Regions from separate parts of the Streptomyces sp. NBC_01006 genome, predicted to be linked through region 2. Evidence: predicted binding sites of a transcription regulator. Region 2 holds the regulator's gene; each other region holds the start of a gene.

Region 1 (6,518 bases), 880 kb from region 2:
AGAAGAACTCGATCGGCATCAAGGACCCGGTCAAGCGGGAGGACCGTACGGGGGACATCCGCCTGGACTGCGAGAAGAAGAGCTGTGAGCTGGCGAGCGACGCGAGCGTACTCGTCCAGCTGTACGCCGACCCCGGCACCGGCAACCTCGACACGTGCAGCCTCCTCACGAAGGCCTCCACCCAGCACACGCTCCCGCTGGCCGCAGTGGCGCCCGGCACCCAGATCTGCGTGCGGCACCCCTCGGGAGACATCGCGCTGCTCGTGATCCAGATCAAGTCGGTCGTGCGGCTGAACGGCCTGCCCGACTGGATCTCCGCGGACATGACGGTCTGGCGCGCGTCCTGACTGCGGCGTACCGGCGTCAGCCGCGGGCGGCCTCGATGAAGGCGCGGATCAGGGCGGGGTCCTTCACCCCGCGCTCCCGCTCCACCCCGCTGGAGACGTCCACGCCCCAGGCGCCGGTGGTCGCCACGGCCTCCCGGACGTTCCCCGGGGTCAGCCCGCCGGCCAGCAGCCAGCGGCCCTCGGGCGCGGCGAACTCCTCGGAGCCCCAGTTCCACGGCTTGCCGGAGCCGGGGTCGGGGGCGTCGAGCAGCAGCAGGTCCTCGCCGTACTCCCCGCAGCGCTTCACGTGCTCGGCGGTGGCCCGCAGCAGGGTCCGGCCCTCGGCGCGCAGCGCCTCGTAGTACTCGGGGCCCTCGTCCCCGTGCAGCTGCACTCCCCGTACGCCGCTCTCCTCGGCCAGCCGCCGCACCTCGTCGACCGGCTGCCCCCGGAACACCCCGACGGTCAGCACCGAGTCCGGTACCCGCGCCGCGAGCTCGCGTGCCTCGGCGGCGCCGATCGTACGGGGGCTCCCGGCGGCGAAGACGAACCCGACGGCATCGGCCCCGGCCGCCACGGCCACGTCGACGTCCGCCCCGGTCTTCAACCCGCAGATCTTCACGAACAGCTCGCTCATCCCCCCAGTCAACCAAACCGCCCTGTTGGGTGGTGATCCGTCTCGGCACCCGGGCGCGGCCACCCACGCGCCGCTAGCCTGGAACGGGGCTCACGCCCAGTGCACGGCACGCCACGCGGAGGACAACGGTGACGATCATGATTGAACGGGCCACACCGATAGAGCAGGCGGCACCGCCGACATTCGAGACGCTCCTGCGCACGGTTGCGGAGATGGACACGCCAGACGGCTATAAGGCCGAGCTCATCCGGGGGAAGATCATCGTGTCGCCGTTCTCCAAGCTGCGCTACTCCCGCCGCATGCGTCTTTTGCGCGAGCAGCTCCAGGCCCACGTTCCCGAGGGACAGTTCGCGGACACCTCGCCCTTCCTCTTCCGGTTCCCGGCAGCGCAGCGCGGCTACGGACCAGACCTGTACGTCGCGGACGAGGCGGCCTTCGAAGAGGAGGGGCTGCACGCGGACGGAGCGGCGCTGTCGCTGGTCGGGGAGTTCACGTCCGTCTCCACCAGGGACGCGGACTGGAACGAGAAGCTCGACGTGTACGGCCGGCTCGTGCCCGTCTACCTGGTCGTCGACATGCAGGACTCGGAGATCACCTGCTTCTGGGACCCCTCCGCGCACGGATACCGCTCCCGTACGACGGTGTCCTTCGGGGAGCCCTTGCAGATCCCCGAGCCGTTCGGGTTCGCGCTCGACACCACCGGCTTCTAGCGCTCCGGAAGCGACCGAGGGCGGCACCCCCCGTACGGGGAGTGCCGCCCTCGGTCGAAGAACAGCCGATCAGCCAGGGGCCGATCAGAAGTCCATGTCACCGCCCGGCATGCCGCCGCCCGCGGGGGCACCGGCCTTCTCGGGCTTGTCGGCGATGACGGCCTCGGTGGTGAGGAAGAGGGCCGCGATCGACGCCGCGTTCTGCAGCGCGGAGCGGGTGACCTTCGCCGGGTCGATGATGCCCTCGGCGATCATGTCCACGTACTCGCCGGTCGCGGCGTTCAGGCCCCAGCCGACGGTCAGGTTGCGGACCTTCTCCACGACGACGCCACCCTCAAGACCACCGTTGACGGCGATCTGCTTGAGCGGGGCCTCCAGGGCGAGCTTCACGGCGTTGGCGCCGGTCGCCTCGTCACCCGACAGGTCGAGCTTCTCGAAGACCGAGGAAGCCTGGAGCAGGGCCACGCCACCACCGGCGACGATGCCCTCCTCGACGGCCGCCTTCGCGTTGCGAACGGCGTCCTCGATGCGGTGCTTGCGCTCCTTGAGCTCCACCTCGGTCGCGGCGCCGGCCTTGATGACGGCCACGCCGCCGGCCAGCTTCGCGAGGCGCTCCTGGAGCTTCTCGCGGTCGTAGTCCGAGTCGGAGTTCTCGATCTCGGCGCGGATCTGGTTGACGCGACCCTGAACCTGGTCGCTGTCGCCCGAACCGTCGACGATCGTGGTCTCGTCCTTGGTGATGACGACCTTGCGGGCGCGGCCCAGCAGGTCCAGGCCCGCGTTCTCGAGCTTGAGGCCGACCTCCTCGGAGATGACCGTGCCGCCCGTGAGGATGGCGATGTCACCGAGCATGGCCTTGCGGCGGTCACCGAAGCCCGGGGCCTTGACGGCCACGGAGCGGAAGGTGCCGCGGATCTTGTTGACGACCAGGGTCGACAGGGCCTCGCCCTCGACGTCCTCGGCGATGATCAGCAGCGGCTTGCCGGACTGCATGACCTTCTCAAGGAGCGGCAGCAGGTCCTTGACCGAGCCGATCTTCGAGTTGACGATCAGGATGTACGGGTCGTCGAGCGACGCCTCCATACGCTCCATGTCGGTGGCGAAGTACGCCGAGATGTAGCCCTTGTCGAAGCGCATGCCCTCGGTGAGCTCAAGCTCCAGACCGAAGGTCTGGGACTCCTCGACGGTGATGACGCCTTCCTTGCCGACCTTGTCCATGGCCTCGGCGATGAGCTCGCCGATCTGGGTGTCGGCGGCGGAGATGGAGGCCGTGGAAGCGATCTGCTCCTTGGTCTCGACATCCTTGGCCTGCGCCAGCAGGGCGGCGGAGACGGCCTCGACGGCCTTCTCGATGCCGCGCTTGAGGGCCATCGGGTTGGCGCCGGCGGCCACGTTGCGCAGGCCCTCGCGGACGAGCGCCTGGGCGAGCACGGTGGCGGTGGTCGTACCGTCGCCCGCGACGTCGTCCGTCTTCTTGGCGACTTCCTTGACCAGCTCGGCGCCGATCTTCTCGTACGGGTCCTCGAGCTCGATCTCCTTGGCGATGGAGACACCATCGTTGGTGATCGTGGGGGCGCCCCACTTCTTCTCAAGGACGACGTTGCGACCCTTGGGGCCAAGGGTGACCTTGACGGCGTCGGCGAGCTGGTTCATCCCGCGCTCGAGACCGCGCCGGGCCTCCTCGTCGAACGCAATGATCTTGGCCATCTGAAGTGGTCCTCCAGGACTGGGGTTCCCCCTGCACCGTCGGTACGAGGGGAGGGTTGGATTGCTCCGGACCGCGCCCGCGCCCGCGACGGACGGCCTGCGTGCCCGGCGGTTCCTTCCCGCCGGACCCTGCGGGCCTCACCGACCCGGTCCTGTGTAGTAGCACTCTCACCAGGAGAGTGCTAACGCCAATGATTAGCACTCGACCCCCGAGAGTGCAAGCGGCTTCGAAGAAGCCTCGTTGAGGGGTGGCGGTCGGGCGACGGGCGGGCGCAAGCGGCTTCGGGCACACGGCCCGGGGGGGGGCGGGGCCGGACATGCGTCGAGGGTCCACATCCCTCCTCCAGGATGTGGACCCTCGTACGTAATGCGTCGCTGGTCGATCGCGCCGGGGCTAGACGGCGAGCTTGACCATGTCCGCCTGCGGACCCTTCTGGCCCTGCGAGATCTCGAACTCGACCCGCTGACCCTCTTCAAGGGTGCGGTACCCGTCCATCTGGATGGCGCTGTAGTGGACGAACACATCCGCACCACCGTCGACCGCGATGAAGCCGTAGCCCTTCTCCGCGTTGAACCACTTGACGGTGCCCTGAGCCATGCCTAACTCCCCTATTACTGGCCCTTGCGCAGGACCGCACTTCGCGGTCCCGGGTCAGAACTTGCGCCGGAACGCCTCGACCGGGGCTGAATGTATCCGCACCGCTGCTGTCTGCAACAGGTCAATCCGACGAGAAATCTGGACACGGGGATACATTGAAATAGAGTGAAAAGTTGGCATATTCCCGGGCAACTCGGACCCGGCATATCTCGCCAAAGCCCCATACCGCACTTGCACATTGACTCAATGTCAACCATCACGCGACCCGCTCATATGCGGCGGGCAAGAACAGCGGAGGGGACTTCCCCAACTCTACCGCGCCCAACCAAGCAGAATTACCCCCTCCGCTTTTACCGGAGGGGGTAATTCTGGGCTTTCGCGTGTCAGCAGCCGCCTGCGACGGCGGGAATGATCGAGACGCCCGCGCCGTCCGGCGTCACCGCGTCCAGACCGCCCTCGAAGCGCACGTCGTCGTCGTTGACGTAGACGTTCACGAAGCGGCGCAGCTTGCCCTGGTCGTCCAGGACGCGGGCGGCGATGCCCGGGTGGCTCGCCTCCAGGGAGGCGATGACCTCGGAGAGGGTCGCGCCCTCGGCGGAGACCTCGGCCTGGCCGCCGGTGTAGGTGCGCAGGATGGTGGGGATGCGGACGTTGACGCTCATGGCGCTACTGCCTTTCCGGGTGTCAGGGGGAGATCAGGCCAGGTTGGCGGAGCGGAACGCGTCCAGGCTCGGGCGGATGGTGGCGGTCTGCCCGCTGTCCGCGGCCACCGCCTCCAGGGTCTTGAGGCCGTCACCGGTGTTGAGGACCACCGTGGTCAGCGCCGGGTCGAGCTGCCCGTTCTCGATGAGCTTCTTGGTCACGCCGACGGTCACGCCGCCCGCGGTCTCGGCGAAGATGCCCTCGGTCTGCGCGAGGATCTTGATGGCCTCGACGACCTGCTCGTCGGTGACGTCCTCGACGTAGCCGCCCGTACGGCGGGCGATGTCCAGGACGTACGGGCCGTCGGCCGGGTTGCCGATGGCGAGCGACTTGGCGATGGTGTTCGGCTTCTGCGGGCGGACCACGTCGTGGCCGGCCTTGAAGGCGGTGGAGACCGGGGAGCAGCCCTCGGCCTGCGCGCCGAAGATCTTGTACGGCTTGTCCTCGACGAGCCCGAGCTTGATCAGCTCCTGCAGACCCTTGTCGATCTTCGTCAGCTGCGAGCCGGACGCGATCGGGATCACGATCTGGTCGGGCAGCTGCCAGCCGAGCTGCTCGCAGATCTCGTACGCGAGGGTCTTGGAGCCCTCGCCGTAGTACGGACGGAGGTTGACGTTGACGAAGCCCCAGCCCTCGCCGAGCGGGTCGCCGATGAGCTCGGAGCAGAAGCGGTTGACGTCGTCGTAGTTGCCCTCGATGCCGACGAGGTCGCCGCCGTACACACCGGCCATGACGACCTTGCCCTGCTCCAGGTCGTGCGGGATGAACACGCAGGAGCGGAAGCCGGCCCGGGCGGCCGCGGCGCCGACGGCGCCGGCCAGGTTGCCGGTGGAGGAGCAGGACAGGGTGGTGAAGCCGAAGGCACGGGCGGCCTCGACGGCGATGGCCACAACGCGGTCCTTGAAGGAGTGGGTCGGGTTGCCGGAGTCGTCCTTGACGTACAGCTTGCCCGTGACGCCGAGCTCCTTGGCCAGGTTGGCCGCGTCCACGAGCTTGGTGAAGCCGGGGTTCAGGCTGGGCTTGGAGGCCACGTCCGCGGGGACGGGCAGCAGCGGGGCGTAGCGCCAGATGTTGTTGGGGCCGGCCTCGATCGCGGCGCGCAGGGCCTCGGGGTCACCGGCGGGAAGGTCGTAGGCGACTTCCAGCGGACCGAAGCACTCGACGCAGGCGAAGATGGGTCCGAGTTCGAAACGGGTACCGCACTCACGACACGAGAGGCCGGTGGCAGGTCCGAGATCGACAGAGGTGGCAACAGTCTGTGCAGCCATGATGGCGAGGCCCTTTCTCCTCATCTTCCCCATGGCGCACTTCGCCATGAGACGGAATTGGCACCTTCCCTAGCCGGGGACCTCGCTGCCGCAAGCAAGCAAGCGCGAGAACCGACTGGAGGGTTGCCGGGGCTTCAACGGGCCGTGTCCCTCTGCCCCTCTGGATGAGCGGTATGGCACCGGGCCGCGCGCTCTGCGGCGCGTCCGGGCGTTTGTGCGCGGGGACCCCCGGCATGCGGTGGTCCTTCGCGTTGTTCAAGACTGTAACTGAAGGTCCGGGTGGTTGAGACAGCCGTCCGAACCGCGAGATGGATCACTTTTCGGCCGAAACCGCCGGGGAGCGAGCGACGACCAGGGAGTGCTGAACGTGCTGGAAGAGGTGGAGCGCTGGTTCGCGGACCGCTCCTGGTCCGCGGCCGACCGACCGCTCGACCAGCTGCTTTCCGCCAAGCGGGCGGCGGGCACCACGGTCAGCGTCGTCCTGCCCGCGCTCGACGAGGAGGAGACGGTCGGCGCGATCGTCGAGGTGATCCGGCGCGATCTGATCGACGGGCTGCCGCTGCCGCTGGT
Region 2 (6,518 bases):
AGAGAGAGCGGGCTCACGGGCCCGACACGCCGAACCGCCGTGCCAGTGTGTCGCGTTGCTCACGGACGAAGCCCGCCGAGACCACCGCTCCGTGACCCGGCACGTACAGCGCGTCGTCCCCGCCCAGCGACAGCAGCCGGTCCAGCGCCGCCGGCCACTGCGCCGGCACCGCGTCGCTGCCCGCCTGCGGCTCGCCCGACTCCTCGACGAGGTCCCCGCAGAACACCGTCTCGCGCTCGCCGGGGACGAACACCGCCAGGTCGTGCGGGGTGTGCCCGGGCCCGACGTTGGCCAGCAGCACCTGCACCCCGCCCAGCTCCAGCGTCCATTCGCCCGACACGGAGTGCCCCGGCACCACGAGCAGGTCCACCGCCTCGGCGGCCTCGGCCTCCGCCAGCCCCTGCAGGACCGCGCTGACGCGCAGCTCCTCCCGGCCCGTCGACAGCTCCGCGTCCAGCCCGACCGCCCCGTACACCTCGGCCCCGGCGAACGCCGCCACGCCCAGTACGTGATCGAAATGGCCGTGCGTGAATGCGATATGCGTCACGCGCCGCCCCGTCAGCCGCTCCGCCTCGGCCCGCAGCTGCGCGCCTTCGCGTACGCAGGATCCGGGATCGATCAGGAGGATCGACTCGTCCCCCACCACCAGTCCCACCGTGCAGTCCCACACCGGGAGTCGTCGCCGTCCGGTCCGCCCGGTCAGCCGCTCCCAGCCCGCCTCTTCCCAACGCACGTCCATGCCGCGACGCTACCCTGGCGGGCCGCCCTTGCCAGGCCCTTACTACCCGGCCGTACACTGGCCGGGGGATCTCTGGCACTCGAACGCCCGGAGTGCCAACGAAGCCGATGAAACCGCCCATGACGAGCGCCGACGACCAGCAGGAGGTGTGCGCGATGCTCAGCGAACGCAGACTCGAGGTGCTGCGCGCCATCGTCCAGGACTACGTCGGGACGGAGGAGCCGGTCGGCTCCAAGGCGCTCACCGAGCGGCACCGGCTCGGCGTCTCGCCCGCCACCGTGCGCAACGACATGGCCGTGCTGGAGGACGAGGGCTACATCGCCCAGCCCCACACCAGCGCCGGGCGGATCCCCACGGACAAGGGCTACCGGCTCTTCGTCGACAAGCTGGCGGGGGTCAAACCGCTGTCGACGCCCGAGCGCCGGGCCATCCAGAACTTCCTCGACGGCGCCGTCGACCTCGACGACGTCGTCGGCCGAACCGTGCGGCTGCTCGCGCAGCTCACCCGGCAGGTCGCCGTCGTCCAGTACCCGAGCCTGACCCGGTCCACGGTCCGGCACGTCGAGCTGCTGTCGCTGGCTCCGGCCCGGCTGATGCTCGTGCTGATCACCGACACGGGCCGGGTCGAGCAGCGGCTCGTCGACTGCCAGACGCCGTTCGGCGAGACCTCGCTCGCCGATCTGCGGGCGCGGCTCAACAGCCGGGTAGTCGGCCGCCGGTTCACCGACGTGCCGCAGCTCGTGCAGGACCTGCCGGAATCCTTCGATCCGGAGGACCGCAGCACGGTGTCGACGGTGCTCTCCACCCTGCTGGAGACGCTGGTCGAGGAGGCCGAGGAGCGGCTGATGATCGGCGGAACCGCCAATCTCACGCGCTTCGGACACGATTTTCCCCTGACGATCAGGCCGGTGCTCGAAGCGCTGGAGGAGCAGGTCGTGCTCCTCAAGCTGCTGGGCGAGGCCAACGAGTCGGGAATGGCCGTACGGATCGGGCATGAGAATGCCTACGAGGGACTGAACTCCACGTCCGTCGTCTCGGTCGGCTACGGTTCGGGCGGCGAGACTGTCGCCAAACTCGGCGTGGTCGGACCGACCCGCATGGACTACCCCGGAACGATGGGAGCGGTACGCGCAGTGGCACGTTACGTCGGACAGATCCTGGCGGAGTCGTAAGTGGCCACGGACTACTACGCCGTTCTCGGCGTGCGCCGCGACGCATCGCAGGACGAGATCAAGAAGGCCTTCCGCCGCCTCGCGCGTGAACTCCACCCGGATGTGAATCCGGACCCGAAGACGCAGGAGCGCTTCAAGGAGATCAACGCGGCGTACGAGGTGCTCTCGGACCCGCAGAAGAAGCAGGTCTACGACCTCGGTGGCGACCCGCTGTCCTCCTCGGGCGGCGGTGGCGGCGCGGGCGGCTTCGGTGCGGGCGGCTTCGGCAACTTCTCCGACATCATGGACGCCTTCTTCGGCCAGGCCTCGCAGCGCGGTCCGCGCTCGCGGACCCGCCGCGGCCAGGACGCCATGATCCGCCTCGACCTGGAGCTGGACGAGGCAGCCTTCGGCACCACCAAGGACATCCAGGTCGACACGGCCGTCGTCTGCACCACCTGCTCCGGCGAGGGCGCGGCCCCCGGCACCTCGGCGCAGACGTGTGACATGTGCCGTGGCCGCGGTGAGGTCTCGCAGGTCACCCGGTCCTTCCTGGGCCAGGTCATGACCTCGCGCCCCTGCCCCCAGTGCCAGGGCTTCGGCACCGTGGTCCCGACCCCGTGCCCCGAGTGCGCGGGCGACGGACGGGTCCGCTCCCGCCGCAGCCTCACGGTCAAGATCCCGGCCGGCGTCGAGAACGGCACCCGGATCCAGCTCGCGGGCGAGGGCGAGGTCGGCCCCGGCGGCGGCCCCGCCGGCGACCTGTACGTGGAGATCCACGAGCTGTCGCACCCGACCTTCCAGCGGCGCGGGGACGACCTGCACTGCACGGTGACCATCCCCATGACGGCCGCGGCCCTGGGCACCAAGTGCCCGCTGGAGACCCTGGACGGTTTGGAGGAGATCGACATCCGCCCGGGCACCGGCTCCGGCCAGTCGATCCCGCTGCACGGGCGCGGCGTCACGCACCTGCGCGGCGGCGGCCGCGGCGACCTGATCGTCCACGTCGAGGTCACCACTCCCGGCAAGCTGGACGCCCAGCAGGAGGAGCTGCTGCGCCAGCTCGCCAAGCTGCGCGGCGAGGAGCGGCCCATGGGCCAGTTCGCGCCGGGTCAGCAGGGCCTGTTCAGCCGCCTGAAGGACGCCTTCAACGGCCGCTGACCGGCCTGCCGCCAGACGTACGAGCCCGGTCCGGGGATGCTCCGGACCGGGCTCGCCGCATCGTTCCGGACGACGCCGGGGAAGCGGACTATGCCAGGCGAATGCCGTGATTCGGCCCGGTGGGCGGGACATGGCACGATGCAGTGCATGTCCTCCGCACCGTACGGTCTCTCCCCATACCCGATCGTGCAGGCTCCCATGGCGGGCGGCGCCTCCTGTCCGCCACTGGCCGCAGCCGTGTGCGAGGCGGGCGGTCTGGGCTTCCTGGCCGGCGGCTACAAGACCGCCGACGGCGTGTACCAGGAGATCAAGCAGCTGCGCGCGCTCACCCGGCGCCCGTTCGGTGTGAACCTCTTCATGCCGCAGACCGGGTACGTGGACCCGGCCGCCGTGGAGGCGTACCGCGGGCAGCTGGCCGGCGAGGCCAGCTGGTACGAGCTGTCCCTGGCCGACGAGGACATCATCGGCACCAGCGACGACGGCTACGACGCCAAGCTCGCGATCCTCCTCGAAGACCCGGTCCCCGTGGTCTCGTTCACCTTCGGCTGCCCCTCGCCCGCGGTCCTCGCCGCCCTGCGCAAGGCCGGCACGTACTCGGTCGTCACCGTCACCTCGGTCGACGAGGCCCGCGCCGCCCAGGCGGCGGGCGCCGACGCGGTCTGCGTCCAGGGCGTGGAGGCGGGCGGCCACCAGGGGACCCACCGCGACGACCCGCAGGCCGACGGCACGGCGGGCGTGGGCCTGCTCGCGCTGGTGGCCCAGGTACGGGAGGCCGTGGCCCTCCCGATCATCGCGGCCGGCGGTCTGATGCGGGGCTCGCAGATCGCGGCGCTGCTGGCGGCGGGCGCGGAGGCGGCGCAGCTCGGCACCGCGTTCCTGGCCTGCCCCGAGTCCGGCGCGCACCCGCTGCACAAGCAGTCGCTGACGGACCCCCTGTTCCCCCACACGGAGCTGACCAGGGCGTTCTCGGGGCGGCCGGCCCGGGGCCTGGTGAACCGGTTCATGCGCGAGCACGGGCCGTACGCCCCGGCCGCGTACCCGCAGATCCACCACATGACCGCCGGGCTGCGCAAGGCCGCCGCCGCGGCCGGGGACCCGCAGGGCATGGCCCTGTGGGCGGGCCAGGGGCACCGGCTGGCGAGGGCGCTGCCCGCGCGGGAACTGGTGGAGGTGCTGGCGGCCGAACTGGCCGAGGCCCGATCCGTGTTGAAGTCGATGAACAACAGGAGTACGTCATGACCGCCCCCGTGTTCGTGGTCGAAGAGGTCCCCGCGGGGCCGGAGTTCGTGCTCGACGGTCCCGAAGGCCGGCACGCGGTGTCCGTGAAACGGCTGAACCCGGGCGAGGACGTGGTCCTCACCGACGGGCGCGGTCACTGGACGGAGGGCGTGGTCAAGGCCGCCGAGGGCAAGGACCGGCTGGTCCTCACCGGCCTGCACACGATCCAGGAGGAACCGGAACCGGCTGTCCGGATCACCGTCGTCCAGGCCCTCCCCAAGGGGGACCGCGGCGAGCTCGCCGTCGAGACCATGACCGAGACCGGCGTGGACGCCATCGTCCCCTGGCAGGCCTCGCGCTGCATCACCCAGTGGCGCGGCGACCGCGGCGCCAAGTCCCTGGCCAAGTGGCGGGCCACGGCCCGGGAGGCGGGCAAGCAGTCCCGCCGCGTCCGCTTCCCGGAGGTGGCGGAGGCCATGTCCACCAAGCAGGTCGCGGCCCTGCTGGCCGGGGCCGATCTGGCGATGGTCCTGCACGAGGACCGGGACACCCCCTCGGGGGCCCTGGCCACGGCCGAACTCCCGGCCGGCGGCTCCATCGTCCTGGTCGTCGGACCGGAGGGCGGGGTCTCCCCGGAGGAGCTCGCCGTCTTCGCGGAGGCCGGGGCCCACCCCTACCGCCTGGGCTCCTCGGTCCTGCGCACCTCCACCGCCGGCACCGCGGCGACGGCGGTCCTGCTGGCGCGCACCGGCCGCTGGTCCTGAAACGCACATGAGGGCGCCGGCGGCGCCGGATACGATGCCGGGGCTGATCATCATCGTCGGCGCGGGCGGCCCGCCCGCCGGCGCCGCAGTCTCGGAAGGCGAAGCAATGGCCGGGGAACCGCAGGCGGACTGCCTGTTCTGCAAGATCGTCGCGGGGAACATCCCGGCGACCGTGGTCCGGGAGACCGAGACGACGTTCGCCTTCCGGGACATCAACCCGCAGGCGCCCACGCACGTCCTCGTCATCCCCCGGGTGCACTACCCCGACGCCGCCACGCTCGCCGCCGCCGAGCCGGCCATCGCCGCCGACCTGCTGCGCGAGGCCGGGCAGATCGCGGCCGACGAGAAGCTCGACGACCACGGCTACCGCGTCGTGTTCAACACCGGCGCCGGCGCCGGCCAGACCGTCTTCCACGCGCACGCGCACGTCCTCGGCGGCCGCGGCCTCCAGTGGCCCCCCGGATAGCACCGTGTCCGTACGAGAGTTCGTGGTGCTGGGCACCGCCAGCCAGGTGCCCACCCGCCACCGCAACCACAACGGCTACCTCCTGCGCTGGGACGGCGAGGGCATCCTCTTCGATCCCGGCGAGGGCACCCAGCGCCAGATGCTGCGCGCCGGGGTGGCCGCGCACGACATCAACCGGATCTGCATCACCCACTTCCACGGTGACCACAGCCTCGGGCTGGCCGGGGTGATCCAGCGCATCAACCTGGACCGGGTCCCGCACCCCGTCACCGCGCACTACCCGGCCTCCGGGCAGAAGTTCTTCGACCGGCTCCGGTACGCCACCGCCTACCGGGAGACCGTCCCGCTCCGCGAGGAGCCCGTGGCCGCGGACGGGACGCTGGCCCGGGAGCCCTCGTACGTCCTGGAAGCCCGCCGGCTCTCGCACCCGGTGGAGTCCTTCGGCTACCGGCTCACCGAGCCGGACGGGCGCCGCATGGTGCCCGAACTGCTCGCGCGGCACGGGATCAAGGGGCCCGACGTGGGCCGGATCCAGCGCGAGGGTCAGCTGGGCGGGGTCACGCTCGACGACGTCAGCGAGCACAAGCCGGGGCAGAGCTTCGCCTTCGTGATGGACACCCGGCTGTGCCCCGGCGTGGACGCGCTCGCTGCGGGCTGCGACATGCTGGTGATCGAATCCACGTTCCTCGACGAGGACGAGGCGCTCGCCACCGACCACGGGCACCTCACCGCCGGCCAGGCCGCCCGGACCGCGCGGGACGCGGGCGTACGGCACCTCGTGCTGACGCACTTCTCCCAGCGCTACTCGGACCCGCAGGAGTTCGAACGCCAGGCCCGCGCGGCCGGCTTCGAGGGAGAGCTGACGATCGCCGCGGACCTCGTACGAGTGCCCCTGCCGAAGCGGGGTTAGAGGGACCGCTCGCGCTCCCGGTCGCGGGAGCGGCGGGCCGCCGGGGAGAGCAGCAGCACCCGGCGCGGGGTGCGGCGTACGCGGACAGTCCCGCCCGCCGGCTCCGGCC
Region 3 (6,518 bases), 2.1 Mb from region 2:
GGGGCTGGGTCAAGCGGTACACGCAGGCCGCGCGGCCGGGTGCGTACCTGCGCGTGATCCAGGAGGGTCCGGTCTCCCCCGGCGACTCCGTCGAGATCCTCCACCGCCCGGACCACGACGTGACGGTGGAGCTGTGGTTCCGGGCCTTCACCACCGACCGTTCGCTGCTCGCGCGCACGCGGGCGGCGGGCGCGGCGATGGCACCGCAGTGGCACGAGGCGGCCCTCGCCCACATCGAGAAGTACGGGCAGTAGTACGGCACAAGACAGGGCCTTGGGGGTGACGCAGGCTCAGGGAGCCGAAAGAGGAGCTCAAAGCGGGTTTTCGTAGCCGGAAGTAGCGGTTCCGCAGCGGGAAGCGACGACGCGCGGCGCCGTGCGTCACGAAGGGGTACCGCCCGGCGGGCTCCCCTTGAGCTGTCGCCGAGGGCGGCTAGGTTGCGCCTATGACGACTGCGTTGATTACGGGATCCACGGCGGGCATCGGCGCCGCATTCGCCCGGCGGCTCGCCGCCCAGGGGCACAACCTCGTGCTGGTGGCCCGCGACACGAAGCGGCTCGGCGAGCAGGCCACCGAGCTTCACGACCGGCACGGCATCGAGGCCGAGGTGCTGGCCGCCGACCTGTCCACCGACGAGGGCATCGCGGCCGTCGAGCGCCGCCTCGGCGACCGTACGCACCCGGTGGACCTCCTGGTCAACAACGCGGGCTTCGGCAACAAGGGCCGCTACCTCGAAGTCTCCATGGCCGACGAGCTGACCATGCTGAAGGTGCACATCGAGGCCGTCCTGCGGCTGACCTCGGCAGCCACCGAGTCGATGCGCTCGCGCGGCCGCGGCGGCGTCGTCAACGTGGCCTCGGTGGCGGCGTTCGTGCCGCGCGGCACGTACGGGGCGAGCAAGGCCTGGGTCGTGCAGTTCACGCAGGGCGCGGCGCGGGACCTGTCCGGATCGGGTGTACGGCTGATGGCCCTGTGCCCCGGCTTCGTCCGCACCGAGTTCCACCAGCGCGCCGGCATGGGCACGGACAACATCCCCAACTGGATGTGGCTGGACGCGGACAAGCTGGTGGCGGCGGCCCTGGACGACCTGGCGCGCGGCAAGACGGTCTCGATCCCGGATCCGCGGTACAAGGCGCTGATGGGCCTGGTGAAGCTGACGCCGCGCGGGCTACTGGGCGGGGTGTCCTCGCGTACGGGCCGCAAGTACGGTCCGCAGTAGCCCAAGTGACCTACGGGTAGGCCGGTCTCCAAACCGGCCGACCGGGTGAAATCTCCCTAGACTGGACGTGTCCCATCCAGCGCGGGAGTACGCCATGACATTCGTACAAATAGTCGATTACGAGACCAGCAGGCCCGAGGCCGTCAACGAGGTCATCGACCGGTACCTGGCGAAGACGAAGGGCAAGCGCACCGTGTCCCACACCATGGTGGGCAAGGACCGCGAATCGGAGACACACTTCCTCGACGTCGTCGAATTCCCGTCGTACGAAGCGGCCATGAAGAACTCTCACCTCCCGGAGACGGACAAGATGTTCCAGGAGATGATGGCCCTCTGCGACGGGATGCCCCGGTTCACCAACCTGGACGTCATCCGCGACGAGCACCTCAACACGCTGCTCGCCACCCGCATGTACGAAGAGGTCGCGATGAAGGGCGACATGTCCGTCGTGGACGAGATCTTCGCGGCGGACTACCGGGACCACGACATCAGCCGCCCGAACGTCAAGACCGGCCGCGACGGCATCCGCGAGGACGTGCAGATGTGGCGCGCCGCCTTCGACTTCACCTTCACCCTGGACGCCCAGATGGCACAGGAGGACTACGTCACCACGATGTGGACCTTCAGCGGCAAGCACAAGGGTGCGTTCATGGGGATCGCCCCGACCGGCAAGACCTGCACGATGACCGGCACGACGGTCTTCCGGTGCGAGGACGGAATGATCAAGGAAGGCTGGTGGCACTACGACGCCATGCGCCTGATGAGGGAACTGGGCGCGATGTGACGGCACCCCGCCTACGGGAAGGCCCCGTTCCGCTGATGCGGAACGGGGCCTTCCCGGTGTGGGGCGCGATCAGTGGCTGTGGCCGTGACCGTGGCCGTGACCGGCGTCGGCCTCTTCCTCGGCCGGCTTCTCGACGACCAGGGTCTCGGTCGTGAGCAGCAGGGAGGCGATGGAAGCGGCGTTCTCCAGCGCGGAGCGGGTGACCTTGACCGGGTCGATGACGCCGGCCTTGACCAGGTCGCCGTACTCGCCGGTGGCGGCGTTGAAGCCCTGGCCCTTTTCGAGCTCGGCGACCTTCGAGGTGATGACGTAACCCTCGAGGCCGGCGTTCTCGGCGATCCAGCGCAGCGGCTCGACGGCGGCGCGGCGGACGACCGCGACACCCGTGGCCTCGTCGCCGGACAGACCCAGGTTGCCCTCCAGCACCTTCACGGCGTGGACGAGCGCGGAGCCACCGCCGGAGACGATGCCCTCCTCGACCGCGGCGCGGGTCGCCGAGATGGCGTCCTCGAGGCGGTGCTTCTTCTCCTTGAGCTCCACCTCGGTGGCGGCGCCGACCTTGATGACGCAGACGCCGCCGGCGAGCTTCGCCAGGCGCTCCTGCAGCTTCTCGCGGTCCCAGTCCGAGTCGGTGGACTCGATCTCGGCCTTGATCTGGTTGACGCGGCCGACGACCTCGTCGTGGCTGCCGCCACCGTCGACGATGGTCGTGTCGTCCTTGGAGATGGTCACGCGGCGCGCGGAACCGAGGACGTCCAGACCGGCCTGGTCGAGCTTGAGGCCGACCTCCTCGGCGATGACGGTGGCACCGGTGAGGGTGGCCATGTCCTGGAGCATCGCCTTGCGACGGTCACCGAAGCCGGGGGCCTTGACGGCGACCGCGTTGAAGGTGCCGCGGATCTTGTTGACGACGAGGGTGGAGAGCGCCTCGCCCTCGACGTCCTCGGCGATGATCAGCAGCGGCTTCGAGGCGCCGGCCTGGATGACCTTCTCGAGCAGCGGCAGGAGGTCCTGGATGGAGGAGATCTTGCCCTGGTTGATCAGGATGTACGGGTCGTCGAGGACGGCCTCCATACGCTCCTGGTCGGTGACCATGTACGGCGAGAGGTAGCCCTTGTCGAAGGCCATGCCCTCGGTGAACTCCAGCTCCAGGCCGAAGGCGTTGGACTCCTCGACGGTGATGACACCGTCCTTGCCGACCTTGTCCATCGCCTCGGCGATGAGCTCGCCGACCTGCTGGTCCTGCGCGGAGAGCGCGGCCACGGCGGCGATGTCGGACTTGTCCTCGATCGGGCGGGCGGTCGCGAGGAGCTCCTCGGACACGGCCTTGACCGCGGCGTCGATGCCCTTCTTCAGGGCGGCCGGGGAGGCGCCGGCGGCGACGTTGCGCAGGCCCTCGCGGACCAGCGCCTGGGCCAGCACGGTGGCGGTGGTGGTGCCGTCACCCGCGATGTCGTTGGTCTTGGTAGCCACCTCCTTCACGAGCTGCGCGCCCAGGTTCTCGTACGGGTCGTCCAGCTCGACCTCGCGGGCGATGGTGACACCGTCGTTGGTGATGGTGGGGGCGCCGAACTTCTTGTCGATGACGACGTTGCGGCCCTTGGGGCCGATCGTCACCTTCACCGTGTCGGCCAGCTTGTTGACGCCGCGCTCGAGGGCGCGACGGGCGTCCTCGTCGAACTTCAGGATCTTCGCCATGGGAGCGGTTCAGCCCTCTCGAAAACTCGGGTTTAACGAACTGCGCCCCTTGCCGCCCGGCAATCAGCGGGGTGACCAGGGGCGCAGCTCAAGCAATACAGATGAAGTGGATTACTTCTCGATGATCGCGAGGACGTCGCGAGCCGAGAGGACGAGGTACTCCTCGCCGCTGTACTTCACTTCGGTGCCGCCGTACTTGCTGTACAGCACGATGTCGCCGACGCTGACGTCCAGCGGGAGACGCTGGCCGTCCTCGAAGCGGCCCGGACCGACCGCGAGGACGACGCCCTCCTGGGGCTTCTCCTTCGCGGTGTCCGGGATGACCAGGCCGGAAGCCGTGGTCTGCTCGGCGTCGAGCGGCTGGACCACGATGCGGTCCTCGAGCGGCTTGATGGCAACCTTGGAGCTGGTGGTCGTCACGATCCGACCTCCCCCTTCGGAGATCTCACGGGGCTAACTGTCTGGGGTGGCGACCAGGTGGATCCGTCGTCGCGGGTGCCGGACCTGCCCGTCGCTGTGTTGGCACTCACCGGTGGCGAGTGCCAGGTGCGAGACTATTCCGGCGATTAGCACTCGGTCAAGCGGAGTGCCAACACGCTCCGCCGGGAGATCCGGATCGGGGGTGCCCCCGGGGCCCGGGCCGGGCTGCCGAGGTGGGCGGTATGTGACGCTTGGGGCGTGCGCATTCTCGTGGTCGAAGACGAAGAAGGCCTCGCCGAGTCCCTGCGGCGCGGCCTCTCCGCCGACGGGCACTGGGTCGACCTCGCCCACGACGGCCACCGCGGGCTGGACCTCGCCCGCACCGGCTCGTACGACGCCGTCCTGCTCGACCTGATGCTGCCCGGCCTCAGCGGCTACGAGATCTGCGCCCGTCTGCGGGCGGACGGCGACCCCACGCCCGTCCTCATGCTGACCGCCAAGGACGGCGAGTACGACGAGGCCGAAGGCCTCGACTCCGGCGCCGACGACTACCTCACCAAGCCGTTCTCGTTCGTGGTCCTGGCCGCCCGGCTCCGCGCCCTCGCCCGGCGGGCGGCCGGCGCCACCGCCGGCGCCGCCGACCCCCACCACACCCTCCAGGCCGGCGACCTCGTACTCGAACCCGCCGGCCGCCGCTGCCGCCGCGGTACGCACGACATCGAGCTCACCGCCCGCGAGCTCGGCGTACTCGCCTGCCTGATGGAGCAGCCCGGCCGGGCCGTCGCCAAGCAGGACATCCTGGACCAGGTCTGGGACACCCCGCACGCCATCGACCCGAACATCGTCGAGGTGTACGTGTCCTCGCTGCGCAAGAAGATCGACGCCCCCTTCGGCCGCCGCTCGATCCTCACCGTGCACGGCACCGGCTACCGCATGGCTCCCGACGGTGGCTAGGGGGACGCCCCCGAGGGGGCGTCCGGGGCCGCTCCGGCGGCGGGCGGCGCTGGCCGCCGCGCTCGCCATGGCCGCCGTACTGGGCGCCGGCGGGCTGTGGCTCTACAGCCTGCTGCGGGCCAACCTCCTCGACAACACCACCAACCGCACCGAGCTCGCCGCCCGCAAGGTCGCCGCCCAGCTCGACGGCCACGACTTCCCCGGCGGGCGGCTGCCCGCGCCGGAGAGCGGGGTGGACCTGGTCCTCGTACGGGACGCGCAGGGGCGGACCGTCGCCTCCACCGGGGACCTCGGGGACGCCCCCGACCTCGGCGGCCTGCGCCCGCCCGCGCCCGGTGCATCGGGCGCGTCCGGTGCATCGGGCGCGTCCGGTGCATCCCGTGCGTCCGGCGAGGACTCCCGCTCCGCCGTGCTCCCGCCCGCGCGCCCCGGCGCGGAACGGCGCGCGGTGGTCGCGGTCGATGCGCCGGGCGGGCACGAGGTGTACGCCGTCACCGTGCTCGGCGACGTGGACGACGCGACCCGCGCCATCGCCCTCGGCCTGCTGGCCGGCGCACCCCCGCTGATCGGCTTCGCGGCGGCCCTCGCCTGGTGGGTGACGGGGCATGCCCTGCGCCCCGTCACCGCGATCCGCACCGAGCTCGCGGCGGTCACCGCCAGCGAGCTGGACCGCCGCGTTCCGGATCCCGGCGGGGCGGACGAGATCGCCCAGCTGGCCCGGACCGTCAACGACACGCTCGACCGGCTGGAGCGGTCCGACGCCCGGCAGCGGCAGTTCACCGCGGACGCCTCGCACGAGCTGCGCAATCCGCTGGCCGCGGTCCGCTCCCGGCTGGAGGTGGCGCTGGCCCAGGGCCGCCCCGACCGGGAGTCGGTCGCGGCCGCACTGGCCGATACCGAGCGGCTCCAGCGCATCGCGGCGGACCTGCTGCTGCTCGCCCGCCTCGACGGCGGCCCCGTACCGCGGACCGAGCCGGTGGACCTGGCGCTGCTGGCCGCGGAGGACCTGGCCCGGCGGCCGGCCCCCCGGGTTCCGCTCCGGCTGGACGCGCAGGCGCCCGTACCGGCGGCCGGGGATCCGGCGCGGCTGGAGCGGGCGCTGGCCAACCTGGTGGACAACGCGCTGCGGCACGCCCGTACGGGGGTCGTCGTACGGGCGGCCACCGAGTCGGCGGAGCCGGGCGGGAGGGGCTGGGCGGTGCTGGAGGTCGAGGACGACGGCCCCGGCATCCCGGCGGAGGACCGCGACCGGGTCTTCGAGCGGTTCGTCCGGCTGGACCCGGACCGCGGCCGCGCGGGCGGCGGTACGGGCCTCGGCCTGGCCATCGTCCGCGAGATCGCCCGCGCGCACGGCGGCGAGGCCCGCGCGCTGCCGTCGAGGGCGGGCGGCGGCATCCGGCTCGTGCTGCGCGTGCCGGCTGGCGGGGCGGGCAAAGTTCCGGC

The links. The regulator HrcA, encoded in region 2, represses chaperone genes, less so after heat shock. The targets are predictions, from matches to a motif close to TTNGCACTCNGNNNNNCNGAGTGCNAA.
Region 1: the regulator HrcA is predicted to act here: its motif matches at 3,540-3,566, upstream of groL (chaperonin GroEL).
Region 3: the regulator HrcA is predicted to act here: its motif matches at 4,268-4,294, upstream of groES (co-chaperone GroES).

Annotation. Positions count from the first base shown of each region.
Region 1 is NZ_CP108700.1:3,816,229-3,822,746, forward strand. Features, by position in the region: gene OG509_RS17290 (serine/threonine-protein kinase) at 1-347, shown strand, start outside; gene OG509_RS17295 (phosphoribosylanthranilate isomerase) at 364-963, opposite strand; gene OG509_RS17300 (Uma2 family endonuclease) at 1,176-1,673, shown strand; gene groL (chaperonin GroEL) at 1,758-3,380, opposite strand; gene OG509_RS17310 (cold-shock protein) at 3,775-3,978, opposite strand; gene OG509_RS17315 (MoaD/ThiS family protein) at 4,362-4,640, opposite strand; gene thrC (threonine synthase) at 4,674-5,948, opposite strand; SAM riboswitch class I at 5,966-6,119, opposite strand; gene OG509_RS17325 (glucosyl-3-phosphoglycerate synthase) at 6,316-6,518, shown strand, end outside.
Region 2 is NZ_CP108700.1:2,935,218-2,941,735, reverse strand. Features, by position in the region: gene OG509_RS13375 (MBL fold metallo-hydrolase) at 14-739, opposite strand; gene hrcA (heat-inducible transcriptional repressor HrcA) at 895-1,911, shown strand; gene dnaJ (molecular chaperone DnaJ) at 1,912-3,051, shown strand; gene OG509_RS13360 (nitronate monooxygenase) at 3,199-4,290, shown strand; gene OG509_RS13355 (16S rRNA (uracil(1498)-N(3))-methyltransferase) at 4,287-5,033, shown strand; gene OG509_RS13350 (histidine triad nucleotide-binding protein) at 5,140-5,499, shown strand; gene OG509_RS13345 (ribonuclease Z) at 5,504-6,409, shown strand; gene OG509_RS13340 (MFS transporter) at 6,406-6,518, opposite strand, start outside.
Region 3 is NZ_CP108700.1:4,987,055-4,993,572, reverse strand. Features, by position in the region: gene OG509_RS22980 (MOSC domain-containing protein) at 1-254, shown strand, start outside; gene OG509_RS22975 (SDR family NAD(P)-dependent oxidoreductase) at 446-1,219, shown strand; gene OG509_RS22970 (ester cyclase) at 1,314-2,003, shown strand; gene groL (chaperonin GroEL) at 2,073-3,701, opposite strand; gene groES (co-chaperone GroES) at 3,813-4,121, opposite strand; gene OG509_RS22955 (response regulator transcription factor) at 4,380-5,075, shown strand; gene OG509_RS22950 (sensor histidine kinase) at 5,068-6,518, shown strand, end outside.